3 regions of the Streptomyces sp. NPDC042336 genome follow, and region 1 is predicted to be linked to each of the others. Evidence: riboswitches for the same ligand, from Rfam matches in the RefSeq annotation. Region 1 holds a riboswitch; each other region holds the start of a gene.

The links. Region 1 has a riboswitch for cobalamin ahead of ACZ6IM_RS10595 (ABC transporter substrate-binding protein). Riboswitches for the same ligand answer to the same signal wherever they lie in the genome.
Region 2: another riboswitch for cobalamin. It lies ahead of ACZ6IM_RS20855 (ribonucleoside-diphosphate reductase subunit alpha); the one in region 1 lies ahead of ACZ6IM_RS10595 (ABC transporter substrate-binding protein).
Region 3: another riboswitch for cobalamin. It lies ahead of ACZ6IM_RS08940 (energy-coupling factor ABC transporter permease); the one in region 1 lies ahead of ACZ6IM_RS10595 (ABC transporter substrate-binding protein).

The regions. Positions count from the first base shown of each region.
Region 1 covers NZ_JBVJEA010000003.1:427,581-430,844, forward strand. The annotation lists gene ACZ6IM_RS10590 (FecCD family ABC transporter permease) at 1-864, opposite strand, end outside; gene ACZ6IM_RS10595 (ABC transporter substrate-binding protein) at 861-1,811, opposite strand; cobalamin riboswitch at 1,935-2,055, opposite strand; gene ACZ6IM_RS10600 (class I SAM-dependent methyltransferase) at 2,147-2,896, opposite strand; gene ACZ6IM_RS10605 (MDR family MFS transporter) at 2,865-3,264, opposite strand, start outside.
Region 2 covers NZ_JBVJEA010000009.1:140,895-144,158, reverse strand. The annotation lists gene mctP (monocarboxylate uptake permease MctP) at 1-887, shown strand, start outside; gene ACZ6IM_RS20860 (GNAT family N-acetyltransferase) at 966-1,472, shown strand; cobalamin riboswitch at 1,570-1,713, shown strand; gene ACZ6IM_RS20855 (ribonucleoside-diphosphate reductase subunit alpha) at 1,842-3,264, shown strand, end outside.
Region 3 covers NZ_JBVJEA010000003.1:45,860-49,123, reverse strand. The annotation lists gene ACZ6IM_RS08950 (chloride channel protein) at 1-1,337, shown strand, start outside; gene ACZ6IM_RS08945 (potassium channel family protein) at 1,501-1,803, shown strand; cobalamin riboswitch at 1,882-2,067, shown strand; gene ACZ6IM_RS08940 (energy-coupling factor ABC transporter permease) at 2,098-2,796, shown strand; gene ACZ6IM_RS08935 (energy-coupling factor ABC transporter substrate-binding protein) at 2,793-3,149, shown strand; gene cbiQ (cobalt ECF transporter T component CbiQ) at 3,150-3,264, shown strand, end outside.

The DNA.
Region 1 (3,264 bases):
TCCGGCCGCCGCGACCAGCACCCCGGTGACGAGGGAGAGCACGACGAACAGCCGGGCGCGGAACCGGGCCACGTCCAGCCCCATCGTGGTCGCCGCCTCCTCGCCGGCCAGCAGCAGGTTCAGATTGCGGGCCTGGACCATGAGGACGCCGACACCGAACAGCAGGGCCGTGCTCGGCAGCCACAGGGTGCCCCAGTTGACGCCGCCGAGGCCGCCGAGGGTCCAGGCGAGGACCGCGCGGGTCTCGTTGCCGCGGTCGGTGGTGAGCAGCAGCAGATCGAGGACCGCGGTGAGGACCGCCGCGATCGCCACCCCGGACAGCACCAGCCGTGCCGAGGTGATGCGTCCGCCGGTGCGGGCGGTGGCGTACACGAGCAGGAGCGCGCCCAGGGCGCCCACGAAGGCGGCCACCGACAGGGAGAGCGGCCCGAAGAGGGTGAACCCGAACACGATCACCGAGACCGCGCCGAGGGACGCACCGGAGGAGACGCCGAGCAGGTACGGCTCGGCGAGCGGGTTGCGCACCAGGGCCTGTAGTGCGGTGCCGATCACCGCGAGGCCGGCGCCGATGATCGCACCGAGCAGCACCCGCGGCGCCCGCACGTCCACCACGATGGTCTCCCGGGCCCGGGACCAGTCCGGATCCTGCCAGTCGGCGCCCAGAGCGTGTGTCACTATGCCCCACACCTGGCCCGGCGGTACATGCACGGATCCGATCGCGAGGCCCGCCGTCGCGGAGACGACGAGCAACGCGGTGAGGACCAGCAGCGTGACGGCCAACCGCGTAGTGCCTGTTGCTGACCCGGTGGCCCTCCGCCGTTGAACCGTCCGCTCGGTGGACGTGTCGGTGGCGGCCTGGGTCACCGGAAGCTCTCGGGGTGCAGCCCGCGGGCCAGGTCGTCGACCGCGTAGGCCGAGCGGATGCCGACCAGGGTGGCGGTCAGCGGCAGGACGACGAACCGCTTGTTCCTGATGGCGGGTACGTCGGCGAGCGCGGGCTGGGAGAGCAGGAACTCCTTCTTCTCCTCCACGCTTCCGGCGCCGGCGTAGTCGTAGATGGCGATGACTTCCGGTTTGCGCTCGACGACCTGCTCCCAGGAGACGTCGCCGAAGACGTCGTCGAGGTCGGCGAAGACGTTCTCGCCGCCGGCCAGCCGGATCAGCTCGGTGCCCAGGCTCTTGCCGCCCGCGGTGAAGGCGCTCTTGTCGCCGCTGTCGTAGACGAAGACGGACACCTCGGGCTCGCCCTCGACCTTGCCAGCGGCCTCGCCGACGCGGCCCTCGAGGTCCGCGACCAGCTTGTCGGCCCGGTCCGGGACACCGAAGACCTTGCCGATGGTGCGGATCTCGTCGTAGGTGTCCTTCATCGTCACCTGCTTCTTGCCGCAGTACTCGCGGTTGAGGTAGGTGTCGATGCCGGCGTCGGCGAACGCCTTGCGGGAGCGGCCCTCGTTCTCGGCGAAGGCGCTGCCGTAGCCTCCGTAGACGAAGTCGGGTTCGGCGTCCAGGACCCTCTCGAACGACGGTTCCTTCTCCGCCAGTTCGGGAATCGCCTCGTAGTCCTTCTTCAGCTCGGGCAGAACGGCGGAGTCAGGGAAGGCCGTGCCGACCATGCGGTCCTCCAGGCCGAGGGCGAGCATGAGTTCCGCCGGGTGCTGGTGGATGGTGACCACCCGCGACGGCGGCTTGTCGTACGTCGTCTTGACGCCGCAGTTGTCGATGGTGACCGGGAAGCCCTCGGGCACGGCCGCGGTGGCCTTCGCGTCCCCGCCGCCCTCGTCGGGCGAACCGCAGCCGGCGGCCAGCAACATGGACGAAAGAGCCACGGCAGCGACCGTCGCACGAAGGAACCCGCGTGTGCGGGCAGGGGTGAACAGCTGGGACACGTGAAGCCTCCTGGAGTCCGCGCTCCTTGGGACGGGCCCGCGACGGACCAGTGTCCTGACTCCCGGATCGACGTTCCCTCCGCCTTCCCGCGCGGTGCGCAGTGGCATGTCGGAGGGGCGCTCCCCGGTCACAGTGGCGGGACCGTGCCGGATTCGCACCGGCTTCCTGTCTCCCGTCGCGGCGATGACCAGGTGATCCTACGTTCCTCCGAGGCGACGGCAAAAGGGCGTGCGGACCCGGCCGCACGCCCCGCACCCCCTCACGCTTCGCGGACCGCCCGAAGGACGAGCCGCTCGGCACTCTCGTCGTAGGGGCGCCCGTCGAACCCGCCGAAGACCTCCACGCGGCCGAACCCCGCCTCCTCTGCCATCCGCCGCAGCTCCACCGCGCTGTACACGAACCACGTCAAGGTGGCCCGCGTCACCCGATCGCCCCGGACCAGCACCCACTCGCTGCGCAGCCGCGCCCACTCGTCCAGCACGGTGTCGGTCTGCACCATCACATCGTTGCCCCGCCGCACCACCTTGGGTGGGGTGACCCTGCGGGCAAGGAGCTCCTTCCCGGCGAGATCCAGGACGAGCGTGCCGCCGGGAGCCAGGCAGGTGTACATGGTGCGCAGCACACGCGCGTTGTCTGCGGGATCCTCGAAGTACCCGAAGGAGGTGAACATGTTGAGGACGACGTCGAAGCCGCCCGGTGCCTCGTACTCGCGGGCGTCGGCCCGCACGTACGTCACCTCGGCACCGGTGTCGGCCGACCGCTTGTGTGCCCGGTCCAGCATGGCCGGGCTCAGATCCACTCCGGTCACGCGGTGGCCGCGGCGGGCGAGCGGCACGGTGAACACCCCCGGCCCGCAGCACAGGTCCAGCACGCGCGACCCCTGCGGGAAGGTCAGTAGGGGAGAGGTGTCCAGCAGTTCCTCGGCCTGCTCGTGGCGCTGCTCGGAGAACAGGAAGTCGTGGAACTCGGTCCAGAAGTCATCGTCCTGGAATCCGCCCGTCCGTGTCATCGCGCGTCAGTGCTCCTTCATGGTCGTCGTCGGGGACAGGAGGCCGCGCCGTGCGACGGCGCAGCGTGAGCAGCAGAGGGGGAAGCAACAGACACTGGGCGGCTGCCAGCAGCCAGAACCAGCCGGTGTGCCCGGCCCGTTCGCCGAGGCCGTACAACTGCCCGCCCAGTACGCCGCTCGCGCAGGCGCCCAGGCCCGCGGCCAGCCGCTGCTGGCCGAAGACCACGGCGTCGGAGCGAGGACTGCGGCGCAGCGCCTCCAGGTCGTTCTTGAGGAACAGCACGATGTCGCCCAAGGTGATCAGCGCGCCGCCCGCCAGCAGTGCCGTCCGGGTACCGGATGCCAGCACGGCCAGGCCCGCCGCCAGG
Region 2 (3,264 bases), on a different contig from region 1:
TGGTGCCGGACGCGGGGGGCCAGTGGACGTACGCGACCCTCGCGCTCGGCTCGGCCCTCGCACTCTTCATGTATCCGCACTCGATCACCGCCACGCTGTCCTCGCGCAGCCGTGAGGTGATCCGCCGCAACACCACGATCCTGCCGCTGTACTCGCTGATGCTGGGCCTGCTCGCGCTGCTGGGCTTCATGGCCATCGCGGCCGGGGTCAAGGTGGACAACGGCCAGCTGGCGATCCCGCAGCTGTTCGAGAACATGTTCCCGGACTGGTTCGCGGGCGTGGCCTTCGCGGCGATCGGCATCGGCGCCCTGGTCCCGGCGGCGATCATGTCGATCGCGGCCGCGAACCTGTTCACCCGCAACATCTACAAGGACTTCATCAAGCCGGACGCCACGCCGCAACAGGAGACGAAGGTCTCCAAGCTGGTGTCGCTGCTGGTGAAGGTGGGCGCGCTGATCTTCGTCCTGGGCATGGACAAGACCGTCGCGATCAACTTCCAGCTGCTGGGCGGCATCTGGATCCTGCAGACCTTCCCGGCCCTGGTCGGCGGCCTGTTCACCCGCTGGTTCCACCGCTGGGCGCTGCTCGGCGGCTGGGCGGTCGGCATGGTCTACGGCACGGTCGCCGCCTACGGTGTGGCCTCGCCGACGCAGAAGCACTTCGGCGGCTCCTCCGACGAGATCCCCGGCATCGGCGAGATCGGCTACATCGGTCTCACCGCCTTCGTGCTGAACGTGCTGGTCACCGTGGTCCTGACCTTCGTCCTGAGGGCGGTCAAGGCGCCCGACGGCATCGACGAGACCAAGCCGAGCGACTACACGGCGGACGCCGGCGACCCCGGCGTCCAGGTGGAACTGCCGCCGGCCACGGCGGGCAGCTCGCACTGATCCCCGGAGCGCGAACGCGGCGGGCCGTCGGAGAAATCCGGCGGCCCGTTGTCGTACCCGTCGGGCACACTCGGCGTCATGGACTTCGTGATCCGACGTGCGACGGCCGAGGAGTACGACACCCTCGGCGAGATCACCGCGCAGGCCTACCTGCGCGACGGCCTCCTCGACTTCGGGGAGAGCGACTCGTACCTGGACGAGCTGCGCGACGTGGCCAAGCGGGCGGCGGCGGCCGAGGTGCTGGTCGCCGCGGCGGACGGCCGGGTGCTCGGCGGCGTGACCTTCGTGCCGTCCGGCGGTCCCATGGCGGACATCGCGCGCCCCGGCGAGGCCGAGATACGCATGCTCGCCGTCGCCCGCGAGGCGCGTGGCCGCGGGGCGGGCGAGGCGCTCGTACGGGCCTGTGTCGACCGCGCCAGGACGGTGGCCGGTTGCACGGGCGTCGTGCTGTCGACCCAGACCGCCATGCGCACCGCCCACCGCCTCTACGAGCGCCTGGGCTTCGTCCGCACGCCCGACCGCGACTGGAACCCCCTGCCGGAGCTGGACGACATCATGCTGCTCACTTACGAACTGACGCTCTGACGCTCTGGCACCGACCCGAAGCGGGCCCGACGCTACACCCTGACACGGAAGCCAGACACAACATCTGGGGGTGCTGGCGGAGCCCGGCACAAGATGTATGCTCGTGCTCGCTGTCGCCGCAGGGGAATCCGGTGCGAATCCGGAACTGTCCCGCAACGGTGTACTCGTGTGCATCCGTACGTCTTCGCACGTGCGCGCACGCCTGGTCAGTCCGAGGACCTGCCGACAGTGCGCCCGGCCGCCTTGGCCCGGGTGCCATGACGTCCGGGCCTCGTGGAGTGGGCCGGTGGACGCGACGCCGCGTGCGCTCGTGAGCTGCCCCCTGCCCTCCCTCCGCCAGGCCCCGTGCCGAGCGAGGGAGTGCTCCACGTGACCATCGCGCCAGCCGATCCGGCTTCAGCGACCCCGGTGACGGCGACCGGGGAACCCGACGGACCCGGTGCCGCCCTGCTGCGGACCCTGACCGGGCTGACCGCCGACCTCCCCGGCGCCGACCCGGGCCGGGTGGCCGCCGCCGCGCTGCGGGGCCGGTCCGCGCACGCCGACGAGGCCGAGCTGCGGGAGCTGGCCACCGAGGCGGCCGCCGGTCTGATCTCCGAGGACCCGGTCTACTCCCGGCTGGCCGCCCGGCTGCTGACCGTCGGCATCCGCGCCGAGGCCGCCTCCCAGGGCGTCGTCACCTTCACCGACTCCGTCGCCACCGGCCACCGCGAGGGTCTGATCGCCGACCGCACGGCCGCGTTCGTCCGGCTGCACGCGGCCCGCCTCGACGCGCTGATCGACCCGGCCGCCGACGACCGCTTCGGCTACTTCGGACTGCGCACCCTGTACAGCCGCTACCTGCTCCGCCACCCGATCACCCGCAAGACCGTCGAGACGCCCCAGCACTTCCTGCTGCGGGTCGCCGCCGGCCTCGCCGAGGACGACACGGTCCGCGCGGTGGACGAGGTCGCCGCCCTGTACGGCCTGATGAGCCGTCTGGACTACCTGCCCTCCTCCCCCACCCTCTTCAACTCCGGTACTAGGCACGCCCAGATGTCGTCCTGCTACCTCCTGGACTCCCCCAAGGACGAGCTGGACTCCCTCTACGACCGCCTCCACCAGGTCGCCCGCCTCTCCAAGCACGCCGGCGGCATCGGCATCGCCTACTCCCGCGTCCGCGCCCGGGGTTCGCTGATCCGCGGCACCAACGGGCACTCCAACGGCATCGTCCCGTTCCTGAAGACGCTGGACGCCTCGGTCGCCGCCGTGAACCAGGGCGGCCGGCGCAAGGGCGCGGCGGCGGTCTACCTGGAGACCTGGCACGCGGACGTCGAGGAGTTCCTGGAGCTGCGGGACAACACCGGTGAGGACGCCCGCCGTACGCACAACCTGAACCTCGCGCACTGGGTGCCGGACGAGTTCATGCGCCGGGTGGACACCGACGGGACCTGGTCGCTGTTCTCCCCCTCCGACGTCCCGGAGCTGACCGACCTGTGGGGCGAGGAGTTCGACGCGGCGTACCGCAGGGCGGAGGAGGCGGGGCTCGCCCGCAGGACGCTGCCCGCCCGTGAGCTGTACGGCCGCATGATGCGCACCCTCGCGCAGACCGGCAACGGCTGGATGACCTTCAAGGACACCGCCAACCGCACGGCGAACCAGACGGCGACCCCCGGCCACGTCGTCCACTCCTCCAACCTCTGCACGGAGATCCTGGAGGTCACCGACGACGGGGAGACGGCGGTCTGCAACCTGGGCTCGGTCAACCTCGGCGCCTTCGTCGACCCCGCGAGCGGCGACATGGACTGGGACC
Region 3 (3,264 bases), 380 kb from region 1:
CGGCGGGGGCTGCTCCGGAGCGGGCCGAGCAGTCGTTGCGGGAGACTCTGCTCAGCCCCGGCTATCGGCGGCTGTTGCTGCTGTGTGTGCTGCTGGGCGTTCCGATCGCGCTGGCCTGCTTCTTCTTCGTCGGGCTCCAGCACGAGTTGCAGCACTGGGTGTGGACCTCGCTGCCCGAGGCGGCCGGTTACGACACCCCGCCCTGGTGGTGGCCGCTGCCCGCGCTGGTCCTCGCCGGGCTGGTCCTGGCGCCGATCGTGACCCGGATGCCGGGCGGCGGCGGCCACCTCCCGGTCAACGGCCTGGGCGGGGCGCCCGTCGGCCCCCGCGCGCTGCCCGGCGCGGTGCTGGCCGCGCTGGCCACGCTGCCGCTCGGCGTGGTGCTGGGTCCCGAGGCGCCGCTCATGGCCGTCGGCAGCGGGCTGGCGCTGCTGGCGGTGCGGCGGGCGGGCGCGGGCGCCGACCGGCGGGCGAGCGCGATCCTGGCCACGGCCGGCTCCACCGCCGCGATCTCCACCATCCTCGGCGGTCCGGTGGCGGCGGCGGTCCTGCTCATCGAGGGGGCTGGACTGGCCGGCGCCCGGATGGTCGCGCTGCTGCTGCCCTGTCTGCTGGCCAGCGCGACGGGTGCCCTGGTCTTCACCGGCTTCGGTCAGTGGACGGGGCTGGAGATCGGCGCGCTGGCCCTGCCCGACCTGCCGCCCCAGGCCAGTCCGGACGCGGGCGACTTCCTGTGGGGCCTGCCCACCGCCGCCCTGATCGCCGTACTGGTCACGCTGGCCCGCGAGCTGGGCCGGCGCACCGTCACCTGGACCCGGCACCGCACGGCCGCGCGCACCGTCGCCTGCGCCACCGCGGTCGGCGTCTGCGTCGCCGCGTACGCGCTGATCACCGGCCGTTCACCGGCCGAGGCGGCGCTGTCCGGGCAGGCCACCCTCGCCCAACTGGCCGCGCACCCGCACGCCTGGTCCGTGGGGGCCCTGGTCGCGCTGGTCGTGTGCAAGGGGCTGGCCTGGGGCATCGCGCTGGGTGCGCTGCGCGGCGGCCCGATCTTCCCGTCCGTGCTGCTGGGCGCGGCGACGGCCCTGGCCTGCTCCAGGCTGCCCGGCTTCGGCACGGCCCCGGCGCTCGCCCTCGGCATCGCCGCCGCGGCGGCCGCGGTGACGGGGCTGCCGCTGGCCAGCTCGGTCCTGGCGGTGCTGCTGATGGGCCGGGACGCCCACGACCAGACGCCGCTGATCGTCATGGCCTCGGTGGTCGCCTTCATCGTCGCCCAACTGGTGCGCCGGACCGAGTCCGGGGCGGGCGGGGCGTCGAAAGCGGGAGCGGCGCGGTGACGGACCGCCGGGCCCCGCATCCGCCCCCGCGCCCCGCCCCGGGCCGGCCCCCGCACCGGCTGGGACGCCGTACGGCCCTGGCTCGTACGGGCAGGGATCGCGGCCGCCGTGGTCGTGGCCTGCTTCCTGCTCCCCCTCGACCACCCGGACAGCCGGCCCGGGGGTGTTCATCTCGCTGCTGATCGTCCTGTCCGTGCGCGTCTTCTCCGCCACGTACCACGCACTGGCCAAGTCGCCGGGCGAGTTCCACGGCCCGCACACCAGGATCGACGCGCTGTACTTCACCGTGGTGACGCTCGCCACCGTCGGGTACGGGGACATCGCCCCGCGGGGCCAGGCCGCGCGGGTGGTGACCGTCCCGCGGATCACGTACCGCTTCGTCTTCCTCACCGCCGCCGCCACCGCGCTGACCACCCGGATGCGGGACATGGTGCTCCGACGGCCCGGGCGGGGCCGCTCCCACTGACGGCGGCGCGGCCCCCGCGCACGGCGGCGGGCGTTTGCGCAGGACCGAGGCCTGCTTGTGTCCACCCCCGTGGGCGCACTACTGTCGCCACGCCTTGGTGAACGGGAAATCCGGTGTGATGCCGGTGCGGCCCTCGCCACTGTGAATCGGGAAGTCCGGCTCCGGCCCTCAGGGGCAGCCACTGGACCGCTTGCGGTCCGGGAAGGCGGAGCACGGGCGGTGGTACCCGTAAGCCAGGAGACCGGCCAAGGCGCGTCGTCCATCCACGAGGTGCTGGAGAGGGTCTGCTGAGCCATGCACATAGCCGAGGGCTTTCTGCCACCGGCGCACGCGATCGCCTGGGGTGTCGCGTCCGCGCCGTTCGTCGTCCACGGAGTCCGGTCACTCACCCGTGAGGTCAGGGAGCACCCGGAGAGCACACTGCTCCTCGGCGCCTCCGGAGCCTTCACGTTCGTCCTGTCGGCGCTGAAACTGCCGTCCGTCACCGGAAGTTGCTCCCATCCCACCGGCACCGGCCTGGGCGCGATCCTGTTCCGGCCGCCGGTCATGGCGGTCCTGGGCACCATCACCCTGCTCTTCCAGGCGCTGCTGCTCGCCCACGGCGGGCTGACCACGCTCGGCGCCAACGTCTTCTCGATGGCGATCGTCGGCCCCTGGGCCGGGTACGGCGTCTACCGGCTGCTGCGCCGCTGGGACGTGCCGCTGATGGTCACCGTGTTCTTCGGGGCGTTCGTCGCCGACCTGTCGACGTACTGCGTCACCAGCGTGCAGCTGGCGCTGGCCTTCCCCGACCCGAGCAGCGGATTCTTGGGCGCGCTCGGCAAGTTCGGGTCCATCTTCGCCGTCACGCAGCTCCCGCTCGCGGTGAGCGAGGGCCTGCTCACGGTGATCGTGATGCGGCTGCTCGTGCAGTCCAGCAAGGGCGAACTGACCCGGCTGGGCGTGCTGCTGACCCGGTCCGGCGAGCGGAAGCCGGAGGCGGTGGCCCGATGAGCCGCAACGCGAAGATCAACACCCTGCTGCTGCTCGCCGTGGCCGCGCTGGCGGTGCTGCCGCTGGTGCTGGGGCTCGGGGACCACAAGGAGGAGCCGTTCACCGGGGCCGACGCGGAGGCGGAGACCGCGATCACCGAGATCGAACCGGACTACGAGCCGTGGTTCTCCCCGTTGTACGAACCCCCCTCCGGGGAGGTCGAGTCGGCGCTGTTCGCGCTGCAGGCCGCGCTCGGCGCGGGCGTGCTGGCGTACTACTTCGGGCTGCGCCGGGGCCGGCGGCAGGGCGAGCAGCGGGCGGCGGCGTCTTCCGAGGCCGCGGCGGCACCGCGGGACACCCCCGAAGGGGACTGAGTGCTGCCGATCGACGCGGCGGCGCACGCCAGTCGCTGGCGGCGCCGCCATCCCGTGGACAAGGCCGTGCTCGGTCTCGGCCTGACCGTGCTCGCGATCTCGCTGCCGCCCTGGC